Regions from separate parts of the Enterobacter cloacae complex sp. R_G8 genome, predicted to be linked through region 2. Evidence: predicted binding sites of a transcription regulator. Region 2 holds the regulator's gene; the other holds the start of a gene.
What was found. The regulator PhoB, encoded in region 2, activates phosphate uptake and scavenging genes when phosphate is short. The targets are predictions, from matches to a motif close to CTGTCATAAAACTGNCNNAT.
Positions count from the first base shown of each region.

Region 1: the regulator PhoB is predicted to act here: its motif matches at 2,853-2,872, upstream of pstS (phosphate ABC transporter substrate-binding protein PstS).

Region 1 is NZ_CP102246.1:177,901-184,264, reverse strand. Features, by position in the region: gene glmU (bifunctional UDP-N-acetylglucosamine diphosphorylase/glucosamine-1-phosphate N-acetyltransferase GlmU) at 1-587, shown strand, start outside; gene glmS (glutamine--fructose-6-phosphate transaminase (isomerizing)) at 811-2,640, shown strand; gene pstS (phosphate ABC transporter substrate-binding protein PstS) at 2,961-4,001, shown strand; gene pstC (phosphate ABC transporter permease PstC) at 4,130-5,089, shown strand; gene pstA (phosphate ABC transporter permease PstA) at 5,089-5,979, shown strand; gene pstB (phosphate ABC transporter ATP-binding protein PstB) at 6,027-6,364, shown strand, end outside.
Region 2 is NZ_CP102246.1:4,040,380-4,046,743, forward strand. Features, by position in the region: gene proY (proline-specific permease ProY) at 1-348, opposite strand, end outside; gene brnQ (branched-chain amino acid transporter carrier protein BrnQ) at 430-1,749, opposite strand; gene phoR (phosphate regulon sensor histidine kinase PhoR) at 2,159-3,454, opposite strand; gene phoB (phosphate response regulator transcription factor PhoB) at 3,476-4,165, opposite strand; gene sbcD (exonuclease subunit SbcD) at 4,353-5,558, shown strand; gene sbcC (exonuclease subunit SbcC) at 5,555-6,364, shown strand, end outside.

The sequences.
Region 1 (6,364 bases), 1.1 Mb from region 2:
TGCGTGGAACGTTAGCGCACGGGCGCGACGTTGAAATTGATACTAACGTTATCCTGGAAGGTAACGTCACGCTGGGCAACCGCGTCAAAATTGGTGCGGGCTGTGTGATCACAAACAGCGTCATCGGTGATGATTGCGAAATTAGCCCATACAGCGTGGTGGAAGATGCCCATCTTGACGCGGCATGCACCATTGGGCCGTTCGCGCGTCTGCGCCCGGGGGCTGAGCTGCTGGAAGGCGCTCACGTGGGCAACTTCGTTGAGATGAAAAAAGCGCGTCTGGGTAAAGGCTCTAAAGCCGGTCATTTGACCTATCTGGGCGATGCGGAAATTGGTGATAACGTCAATATTGGTGCAGGCACAATCACCTGCAACTATGACGGTGCCAACAAGTTCAAAACCATTATCGGTGATGATGTGTTTGTCGGTTCTGATACACAGCTGGTGGCACCGGTTACCGTGGGTAATGGGGTAACGATTGCCGCCGGGACAACCGTTACGCGCGATATCGCCGATAACGAGCTGGTATTAAGCCGTGTGCCGCAGGTGCACAAGCAGGGCTGGAAACGCCCGGTGAAGAAGAAGTAACAACAAGGCGGGTGGTGCTACGCTTACCCGCCCTACGATTAAGTTTGTCTGATAAGGCGTAGCCGTCGTCAGGCAAACCCGGAGAGGAGATAAAGATATATCTCCCCCACAAGCAGTACCCATAACAATAACCCCACTCTCTACAAGGCTCGGGGTGCCCGGAAAGGGCAAATACAGGTCAGCGACAACGCATGGCATAACGCCATAATCAGGAAATCTAACTATGTGTGGAATTGTTGGCGCAGTTGCGCAGCGTGATATTGCTGAAATCCTTCTCGAAGGTTTACGTCGTCTGGAATACCGTGGCTACGACTCTGCCGGTCTGGCAGTAGTGGATGCAGAAGGTCATATGACCCGTCTTCGCCGCCTCGGTAAAGTGCAGATGCTGGCCCAGGCCGCGGAAGAACACCCGCTGCACGGTGGCACCGGTATTGCGCATACCCGCTGGGCGACGCACGGCGAACCGTCTGAAGGCAACGCGCACCCGCATGTGTCTGAACACATCGTGGTCGTGCATAACGGCATTATCGAAAACCACGAACCGCTGCGCGAAGAACTGAAAGCGCGCGGCTATACCTTCGTTTCAGAAACCGATACCGAAGTGATTGCGCACCTGGTGCACTGGGAGCTGGCAAAGGGCGGCACGCTACGCGACGCGGTGCTGCGCGCGATCCCACAGCTGCGCGGTGCGTATGGCACGGTAATCATGGACTCCCGTGACCCGTCCACGCTGCTGGCTGCGCGTTCCGGTAGCCCGATGGTTATTGGTATGGGCATGGGCGAAAACTTTATCGCTTCTGACCAGCTGGCGCTCCTGCCGGTCACCCGCCGCTTTATCTTCCTGGAAGAGGGGGATATCGCAGAAGTGACTCGCCGCAGCGTGACGGTATTCGATACCACAGGCGAGCAGGTGAAGCGCCCTGAGATTGAATCCAATCTGCAGTACGACGCGGGCGACAAAGGCGCTTACCGTCACTACATGCAGAAAGAGATTTACGAGCAGCCAAATGCCATCAAAAACACCCTGACCGGTCGTATCAGCCACGGAGAAGTGGATCTGAGCGAACTGGGTGCGAACGCAAACGAGCTCCTCAGCAAGGTTGAGCACATTCAGATTGTGGCCTGCGGTACCTCCTACAACTCCGGGATGGTCTCTCGCTACTGGTTTGAATCGCTGGCTGGCGTGCCGTGCGATGTGGAAATCGCCTCTGAATTCCGCTACCGCAAATCTGCGGTGCGTCGTAACAGCCTGATGATCACCCTTTCTCAGTCTGGCGAAACGGCTGATACCCTGGCGGCGCTGCGTCTCTCGAAAGAGCTCGGCTACCTGGGATCGCTGGCTATCTGTAACGTGCCGGGATCTTCACTGGTACGTGAGTCCGATCTGGCGCTGATGACCAAAGCGGGCACCGAAATCGGTGTGGCTTCTACCAAAGCGTTTACCACTCAGTTGACGGTTCTGCTGATGCTGGTGGCGAAACTGGCGCGCCTGAAAGGGCTGGATGCTTCTGTTGAGCATGACATTGTTCATGGTCTGCAGGCTCTGCCGAGCCGCATTGAGCAGATGCTGTCTCAGGACAAGCGGATTGAAGCTCTGGCTGAAGATTTCTCCGACAAACATCACGCCCTGTTCCTGGGTCGTGGCGATCAGTATCCGATTGCGCTGGAAGGCGCGCTGAAGCTGAAAGAGATCTCTTACATCCACGCTGAAGCCTACGCGGCAGGCGAGCTGAAACATGGCCCGCTGGCGCTGATTGATGCAGATATGCCGGTTATCGTTGTGGCACCTAACAACGAACTGCTGGAGAAACTGAAATCCAACATCGAAGAAGTTCGCGCCCGTGGTGGTGTACTGTACGTCTTCGCCGATAAGGACGCCGGTTTTGCCAGCAGCGACAACATGCACATCATCGAGATGCCGCATGTGGAAGAGGTTATTGCCCCCATCTTCTACACCGTTCCGCTGCAGTTACTGGCTTACCACGTTGCGCTGATCAAAGGCACCGACGTCGACCAGCCGCGTAATCTGGCGAAATCTGTCACCGTAGAATAATCCCTCCAGGCTCCACCTTCGGGTGGAGCTTTTACCCTTCCTGGTTTGTTTTTAATCAACGCATTCGCGTTTTTATTTATGACAATCTGTCATCTTCAGCTACTTTTTTCAGTGTCACATAAAGAAAATATTACTGAAAACTTGTTGTCATGCTTGTGGCTAACATGATGATAATTAAAGAATGTTTCGCTTAAATTTAAGCTAGACTTTCACTGTCATAAAACTGTCATAATTCGTACATTTATCTGTCACCTGTTTGTCCTATTTTGCTCATCGTAGCCACTTAAACAATGATTTACGAAATCCTTGCAGGAGACATTATGAAAGTTATGCGTACCACTGTCGCAACTGTTGTCGCCGCGACCTTATCTCTGAGCGCTTTCTCTGTATTTGCAGAAGCAAGCCTGACTGGCGCTGGTGCAACCTTCCCTGCGCCGGTGTATGCCAAATGGGCGGATACCTACCAGAAAGAAACCGGTAATAAGGTTAACTATCAGGGTATCGGCTCCTCCGGTGGCGTAAAACAAATTACCGCAAATACCGTTGATTTCGGCGCATCCGACGCTCCGCTGTCTGATGACAAACTGGCTCAGGAAGGCCTGTTCCAGTTCCCGACCGTTATCGGCGGTGTGGTTCTGGCGATCAACCTGCCGGGCGTGAAGTCAGGTGAGCTGGTGCTGGACGGCAAAACCTTGGGTGATATCTACCTGGGCAAAATTAAAAAATGGGATGACGAAGCCATCGCTAAACTCAACCCTGGCCTGAAACTGCCTTCTCAGAACATCGCCGTGGTTCGTCGCGCGGATGGTTCTGGTACCTCTTTCGTCTTCACCAGCTACCTGGCGAAAGTGAACGAAGAGTGGAAATCTAAAGTCGGTTCCGGCTCTACCGTTAACTGGCCAACCGGTCTGGGCGGTAAAGGCAACGACGGTATCGCTGCGTTCGTACAGCGTCTGCCAGGCTCTATCGGTTACGTAGAATATGCGTACGCCAAGCAGAACAACCTGTCCTACACCAAACTGGTTTCTGCTGATGGCAAGCCAGTCAGCCCGACCGAAGAGAACTTCGCCAACGCTGCAAAAGGCGCTGACTGGAGCAAATCCTTCGCTCAGGATCTGACTAACCAGAAAGGTGAAGGCGCGTGGCCAATCACGTCCACTACCTTCATTCTGGTTCACAAAGAACAGAAGAAACCTGAGCAGGGCGCTGAAGTGCTGAAGTTCTTCGACTGGGCTTACAAAAACGGCGGCAAACAGGCTAATGACCTGGATTACGCCAGCCTGCCAGACAGCGTGGTTGAGCAGATTCGTGCTGCATGGAAAACCAACGTGAAAGACAGCAGCGGTAAAGCGCTGTACTAACAGGATATATTTAACGAAGATGGCGGGTGGCGCTGCGCTTACCCGCCCTACGGCTAACGCTGTAGGCCCGGAAAGCGTCAGCGCCACCGGGCATATTCGTAAAAACGTCTCAAACAGAAGAGTATTTTATGGCTGCAACCAAGCCTGCATTTAACCCTCCGGGTAAAAAAGGTGACATGATTTTCAGCGCGCTGGTGAAACTGGCTGCGCTGATTGTGCTATTGCTGCTGGGCGGCATTATCGTGTCTCTGATTTTCTCCTCCTGGCCGAGCATTCAGAAATTTGGTTTCTCCTTCCTGTGGACCAAAGAGTGGGACGCGCCAAACGATATCTATGGTGCGCTGGTGCCGATTTACGGCACGCTGGTGACCTCGTTCATCGCCCTGCTGATTGCGGTTCCGGTAAGCTTTGGTATTGCTTTGTTCCTGACGGAACTGGCACCGGGCTGGCTGCGACGCCCGCTGGGTATCGCCATTGAACTGCTGGCGGCCATTCCAAGTATCGTGTACGGCATGTGGGGCCTGTTTATCTTTGCGCCACTGTTTGCCACGTATTTCCAGGAGCCGGTGGGTAATGTTCTCTCCGCTATTCCGTTTGTGGGGGCGCTCTTCTCCGGCCCGGCATTCGGTATCGGTATTCTGGCGGCAGGGGTGATCCTCGCCATCATGATTATTCCGTACATTGCGGCTGTCATGCGCGATGTCTTCGAACAAACCCCGGTGATGATGAAAGAGTCGGCCTACGGTATTGGCTGCACCACCTGGGAAGTCATCTGGCGTATCGTCCTTCCGTTCACCAAAAATGGGGTGATCGGTGGCGTGATGCTGGGCTTAGGGCGCGCTTTGGGTGAGACCATGGCGGTGACCTTTATCATCGGTAACACCTACCAGCTCGACAGTGCCTCGCTTTATATGCCGGGTAACAGTATTACCTCCGCGCTGGCGAACGAATTTGCCGAAGCGGAATCCGGGCTGCACGTGGCAGCGCTGATGGAGCTGGGTCTGATCCTGTTCGTGATTACCTTCATCGTGCTGGCGATCTCCAAGCTGATGATCCTGCGTCTCGCGAAAAATGAGGGGGCACGCTAATGGCAACTCTCGAAATGCAAAGCACCACTCAGCTTGCGGAATCACGCCGCAAAATGCAGGCGAAGCGTCGCTTCAAGAACCGTATTGCGCTGACGCTCTCGATGGCGACGATGGCCTTCGGTCTGTTCTGGCTGATCTGGATCCTCTTCTCGACCGTGGTTCGCGGTATCGACGGCATGTCTCTGGCGCTGTTCACTGAAATGACGCCGCCACCGAACACCGCGGGTGGAGGACTGGCGAACGCCCTGGCAGGCAGCGGATTGCTGATCCTGTGGGCGACAGTATTCGGTACGCCGCTGGGCATTATGGCGGGTATCTATCTGGCAGAATATGGCCGTAAATCCTGGCTGGCGGAAGTGATTCGTTTCATTAACGACATCCTGCTCTCTGCCCCGTCTATTGTGGTGGGTCTGTTTGTTTACACCATTGTGGTGGCACAGATGGAACACTTCTCTGGCTGGGCGGGTGTGATTGCGCTGGCGCTGCTGCAGGTGCCAATCGTCATTCGTACCACCGAGAACATGCTGAAACTGGTGCCGGACAGCCTGCGTGAAGCGGCGTATGCGCTGGGAACACCGAAATGGAAAATGATCTCCGCGATTACGCTGAAAGCCTCTGTCTCCGGGATCATGACCGGTATTCTGCTGGCCATTGCTCGTATCGCGGGTGAAACGGCACCGCTGCTGTTTACCGCGCTCTCCAACCAGTTCTGGAGCACGGACATGATGCAGCCGATCGCCAACCTGCCGGTGACGATCTTTAAATTTGCGATGAGCCCATTCGCGGAATGGCAGCAGCTGGCCTGGGCCGGGGTGCTGATCATCACCCTTTGCGTACTGTTGCTGAACATTCTGGCGCGCGTGATTTTCGCGAAGAAGAAACACGGTTAATTTTTTACGGCGCGGCAGCTCGCGGCGCCGAATGAGGAAATGAGTCAATGAGTATGGTTGATACTGCCCCGGGTAAGATTCAGGTTCGTGATTTGAACTTCTACTACGGCAAATTCCATGCCCTGAAGAATATCAACCTGGATATCGCGAAAAACCAGGTAACGGCATTCATCGGTCCGTCCGGCTGTGGTAAATCCACACTGCTGCGCACCTTTAACAAAATGTACTCGCTCTATCCGGAGCAGCGTGCCGAAGGCGAAATCATCCTGGATGGTGACAACATTCTGACCAATAGTCAGGATATCGCCCTGCTGCGTGCGAAAGTGGGGATGGTGTTCCAGAAACCGACCCCGTTCCCGATGTCGATTTACGACAACATCGCGTT
Region 2 (6,364 bases):
GACGCCCATGTAGATGCCAAAGGCGGTGACGTCGGCAATGGCCACAATCAGAATTTCGAAGCAGTAGGTCCAGCCGGTGATAAACCCGGCCAGCGGGCCTAAATTCTCCTGCGCATAGCGCGAGAATGAACTGGCTGACGGGTTATGAACCGACATCTCTCCCAGCGCACGCATGATGATATACGCCGCCACGCCACCGATGATGTAGGCCAGCAGAACGCTTGGACCGGCCATTTTGATGGCATCTGCCGAGCCATAAAAAAGACCGGTACCGATAGCGGAGCCGAGCGCCATAAAGCGAATGTGGCGCGTGCTCAGCCCACGTTTGAGTTTGTTAGTGCTTTCCATTTAAATCTTGCCATTCAACACGAAAAAAACAAAAAACCACGGGGCCTTAAGCCCCGTGGTTAAACAGTTTGTTGCCGTTGATTAATGGGCGTTCGATGCGACCTGACGCCCTGCAGCACGATCCCAGATAATGGCCAGAACCAGTGCAACAACGGTAGGCATCAGCCAGGCCAGACCTTGCTCAGACAGCGGCAGACGCTGTGTCCAGGCTGGCAGTATTTGAGCAAACGCTGATGCTTTAATCCCGTCAAGGATACCAAAAATCAGGCTGATAAACATGGCTGGCGCAATAATTCGCGAGGAGTTATTCCACCACGGGCGCGTAAAGCTCAACACCACCAGCACGATACACGGCGGATAGATGGCCGTCAGCACCGGAATGGAAACCTGGATCAGGTGGCTCAGACCAAGGTTAGACACCGCCATGGAGAAGAGGCCAAGGATAAACACCAGCGTGCGGTAAGAGAGCGGCAGGTACTGGGCAAAGAACTCCGCACAGGCGCAGGTCAGGCCAACCGCCGTCACCAGGCAGGCCAGGAAGATCAGGGCAGCCAGCAGCATACTGCCTGCGCCACCAAAGGTGTGCTGGACGTAAGCGTGGAGGATTGCCGCACCATTCGCGTTCTGATCCACCAGCGTCGCGCTATCGGAACCCAGGCGGAACAGCGCCAGATAGAGCAGCGTCAGGCCCACACCGGCCATCAGACCAGCCCAGATGGTATAGCGGGTCAGCAGACGCGCTTCGGTCACACCACGGGAACGCGCGGCGTTCACGATAACGATACCAAACACCATCGCGCCCAGCGTATCCATTGTCAGATAGCCGTTCACAAATCCGTTAGAGAAGGCCGCGTTTTGGTACGCATCCATTGCACTGCTGATCGGACCCGCAGGCCAGATAATGGCCGCCACCGCCAGCACGATCAGCGCGATAATTTTGAGGGGGGCCAGGAAGTTACCCACGGTATCCAGCAGTTTGCCTGGATAGAGGGAGACCAGAATGACAATCGCGAAGTAGACCAGGCTGTAGATGAACAGCGGCATCGCGCCGTCACCGGTCAGCGGCGCAATCCCCACTTCGAAGGAGACGGTAGCGGTACGCGGGGTCGCAAACAGCGGGCCAACGGCCAGATAGCACACCGTCGCCAGCAGAACGCCAGCCACTTTACCAATCGGGGTGCTGAGGCTATCCACGCCACCGCCAACTTTCGCCAGCGCAACCACGGTCAATACCGGCAGGCCCACGGCAGTAATCAGGAAACCAAACGCTGCTGTCCAGACGTGTTCACCCGCCTGTAAGCCAACCATTGGAGGAAAAATGATGTTACCTGCGCCAACGAACAGCGCAAATGTCATAAAGCCCAGCGCGATGATGTCACGCGATTTTAAGTGATGGGTCATAAAACCTTACTGCCTGTGGATGTCGTGTTGAATATATTGAGATTTTCGCCATCCGTGACGGGACGATACAGCGGAAATTTTGCTCAATTTCAGCGGGATATGCTCCCGTCCTGGCGTGGAGAAGAATAGTTTTTCGATTTACCACGCAAATACAGTCGGTCTGACAGTATCTGGGGGGCAATTTAAACGCTTATAACGTTTAAAGGCAAGGTGGGATCGTAAAACCAGAACAATATACCAGCATGAAAATACCAACCAGAATAATTCGCTAATATCATGAAAAACCCATGGCTAATCATGCGAACAAAAAAGCATCAGCCGTATAAAATTCATTCACGTTTCGCTTTACTGCAAAGCAAACGGGCCAGCAAAGGCTGACCCGTGGAAAGGTAAAATGACACACCTGCTGTCAGGCGATTTTTTTGGCAATTAATCGTTCCGGAATGACGAAACTAAAACGGGTTCCTTTGCCCAGCGTGCTTTGAATATCGAGACGGCTTTCATGGTGATTCACCGCGTGCTTCACAATCGCCAGCCCCAGCCCGCTTCCCCCGGTTTGCCGGGAGCGTGCTTTATCCACCCGGTAAAACCGCTCGGTCAGACGTGGAAGATGCTCAGGCGCAATGCCCGGCCCGTTGTCCTCGACGCTAAACTCAGCACCCACTGGCGTCTGCTGCCAGCGCACCACAATATCCGTTCCTTCAGGAGTATGATTAACCGCGTTATAGACCAGGTTAGAGATAGCGCTCCGCAGTTCATCCTCGCTTCCGAGCACCTTCAGACTGTTATCGACGTCAAAGGTCAGATGATGCTTTTTATGGCTTAAGGTTTGCGCTTCGCGTTCCACCACCCGCAGCATCATCGGTACGTCGATGGTGTCATTTAAGGCAAGCGTCGGGGCCGCCTCAATCTTCGACAGCGTAAGCAGCTGCTTCACCAGCCCTTCCATACGGTGCGTCTGCTCGCGCATGGTATGCAGCGCTTTCTCACGCGGCGCACCTTCAAGCGTCTGCTCCTGCATCATTTCCAGATAGCCCTGCAGTACCGTCAGCGGCGTGCGCAGCTCGTGGCTCACGTTCGCAAAGAAGTTGCGTCTTGCCCCTTCCAGCTGGTGCATCTGGGTGACGTCACGCGCCACCATCAGCCACTGCTGATCGCTGTAGGGCATCACCCGAATTTCAAGATGGCGACCATTGTTGAGCTTCAGATTGTGCGGACGCGAGAAATCACGTTTTTTCAGATACTGCGTGAACTCCGGGTAACGCAGAAGGTTGAGGATGTTCTGGCCATTATCGTCCGGCCAGCGCAGGCCCAGCAGCTGTTGGGCGAGACCGTTACACCAGAAGATCGTCCCCTCTTCCGTGGTCAGAATGACCGCATCCGGCAGCGATTCCGCACCGCTGCGAAAGCGTTTGATCAGGCTTCCCAGCTCGCGACGGCGCTTTTTATTACGCATCTGCATCTGGTGCAGACCGTAAAGCAGCGGCTCCCAGCTCCCGCTTCCCGGCGGAGGCGTCATACTTCTGTCAACCCATAGCCACCAGGAAAGGCGCAGCAGGTTCCAGAAATGCCAGATCAGCAGCCCAGTCACGGACGCCAGCAGAAACCACGGCAGGTATCCAAGAAAGGCCCCCAAAATGAAGGCCGGAATACAACATAAGATCAGTTCAAAGACGAGCCTTTTCCATGACAGACGTTCCAGCACGCGTCACACTCCTGTCATTGTTCAGAAACGGGTAGAAAAACGATAACCCGTGCCGCGGACCGTCTGTACCATGCGATCGTGGCCGCTCAGTTCCAGCGCTTTACGCAGGCGGCGGATATGTACGTCAACCGTCCGGTCTTCGACATACACGTTAGTTCCCCAGACGTTATTCAGCAACTGCTCGCGGCTGTAAACACGCTCCGGGTGAGTCATAAAGAAATGCAGGAGTTTGAATTCGGTAGGCCCCATGTCGAGGGGATTTTCGCCCGTCATAACGCGGTGCGAGGTCGGATCAAGGCTCAGGCCCTGCATCTCAATGACCTCTTCCACCGCCATCGGTGAAATACGGCGCATCACAGCTTTAATGCGGGCAACCAGCTCTTTCGGTGAGAAGGGTTTGGTAATGTAATCGTCTGCGCCAGTCTCCAGGCCGCGCACGCGATCTTCCTCTTCACCGCGCGCGGTAAGCATGACAACGGGGATATCGCGGGTCATCGCTTCACGCTTGATGTGTTTGATAAACTGCAGTCCGGAGCCGCCAGGCAACATCCAGTCAAGCAGGATCAGATCGGGCCAGGGTTCATTCAGCTGGTTCACCGCGCTGTCATAATCTTCCGCTTCAACTGGCTGGAAGCCATTTTGTTCGAGCACGAAGCACACCATTTCACGAATTGGAGCTTCATCTTCTACGACCAGAATACGTCTCGCCATACTTTGCCCTGTCTTATCTTATTTAAGTTACAAGTTTGTAATGCGGCGTCATTATGCGTCAGATTTATGACAGATTTATGAAAAACAGTACCACGTAAAATGGCAAACCGTTGTTTTATTACAGCGGTTATTTTCCAGCTTCTGAAAGTTTATAATCCCCATTCCCTTTTTTTGCCACGGATTCGCTATGCGCATATTACACACCTCGGACTGGCATCTGGGTCAAAACTTTTACAGCAAGAGCCGGGCAGCGGAGCATGAAGCGTTCCTGAACTGGCTGCTGGACACGGCCCGATCGCACGAGGTGGATGCGATTATTGTTGCGGGTGACATTTTCGACACCGGTTCGCCGCCAAGCTATGCGCGTGAGCTCTACAACCGCTTCGTGGTAAATCTGCAACAAACCGGCTGTCATCTGGTGATTGTCGCCGGTAACCATGACTCCGTCGCAACGCTGAATGAATCCCGCGACATCCTGGCCTTCCTTAACACTACCGTGGTGGCCAGTGCCGGACATGCGCCGCAGATCCTGAAAAAACGTGACGGTACACCGGGGGCGGTGCTGTGCCCGGTTCCCTTCCTGCGCCCACGCGATATCGTGCAGAGTCAGGCGGGGATGTCAGGCGGGGAAAAACAGCAGCATCTGCTGCAGAGCATCACTGACTATTATCACCAACAATATACCGATGCCTGCGCCCTGCGCGGTGAGCAGGCCATTCCGGTGATTGCCACCGGGCACCTCACCACCGTCGGTGCCAGTAAAAGTGACGCGGTACGTGACATCTATATTGGCACGCTGGACGCCTTCCCGGCACAACATTTCCCGCCAGCGGATTATATCGCGCTCGGACATATTCACCGGGCACAGGTCATTGGCGGTTGCGAGCACATTCGCTACTGCGGCTCACCCATTGCGCTCAGTTTTGATGAGACCGGCAAAGCCAAATGTGTTCATCTGGTGAGCTTTAACGAGGGCAAACTCAGCGCCGTGGCGTCGCTGGAGGTGCCCGTCACCCAACCGCTGGCGGTGCTGAAGGGCGATCTGGCGGCCATTACCGCCCAGCTGGAGCAATGGCGCGGTGTCGAGCTAAATCCCCCCATCTGGCTGGATATCGAAATCACAACCGACGACTATCTGCATGATATGCAGCGTAAAATCCAGGCACTGACGGAAGATCTGCCCGTCGAGGTCTTACTGGTACGCCGCAGCCGCGAACAGCGCGAGAAAGTTCTACTGGGTGCGCAACGTGAAACGCTCAGCGAACTGAAGGTGGAAGAGGTATTTGAACGCCGACTGTCGCAGGAAGAGATTGACGACACAACGCGCGCAAGGCTTAACGAGCTGTTCCGCCATACTCTGCACGCGCTTACTGATGAGGAAGACAACGCATGAAAATTCTGAGCCTGCGTCTGAAAAACCTCAACTCCCTGAAGGGCGAGTGGAAAATTGATTTTACCGCTGAGCCGTTTGCCAGCAACGGACTGTTCGCCATTACCGGCGCGACCGGTGCCGGAAAAACCACCCTGCTCGACGCCATCTGTCTGGCCCTTTACCACGAAACGCCCCGTCTGCAAAAAGTCTCCCAGGCACAAAACGACCTGATGACCCGCGATACTGCCGAGTGCCTGGCCGAGGTGGAGTTTGAGGTAAAAGGCACCGCATACCGCGCGTTCTGGAGCCAGAACCGCGCGCGAAATCAGCCAGACGGGAACCTGCAGGCACCGCGCGTCGAACTGGCGCGCTGTGAAGACGGTAAAATTCTGGCCGACAAAGTGACGGATAAACTGGAGCAAACCGCCGCGCTCACCGGGCTGGATTATGGCCGTTTTACCCGTTCAATGTTGCTCTCTCAGGGGCAATTTGCCGCCTTCCTCAATGCGAAACCGGGCGATCGCGCCGAACTGCTGGAGGAGCTGACCGGTACGGAGATCTACGGCCAGATTTCAGCAATGGTGTTCGAGAAACATAAAGCCGCCCGTACCGCGCTTGAGAAGTGCGAGGCGCAGGCCGCAGGCGTGGTGCTACTGAGCGAAGCGCAACAACAGCAGTTACAGCAGAGTTTGCAGGCACTTACTGAGGAAGAGAAAACCCTGCTGACTCAGCAGCAGAACCAACAGCGAGATTTTCAGTGGCTGACGCGCAACGACGAGCTTATTCGCGAGCAACAGCGCGTCATGCTCATGCAACAGCAGGCGCAG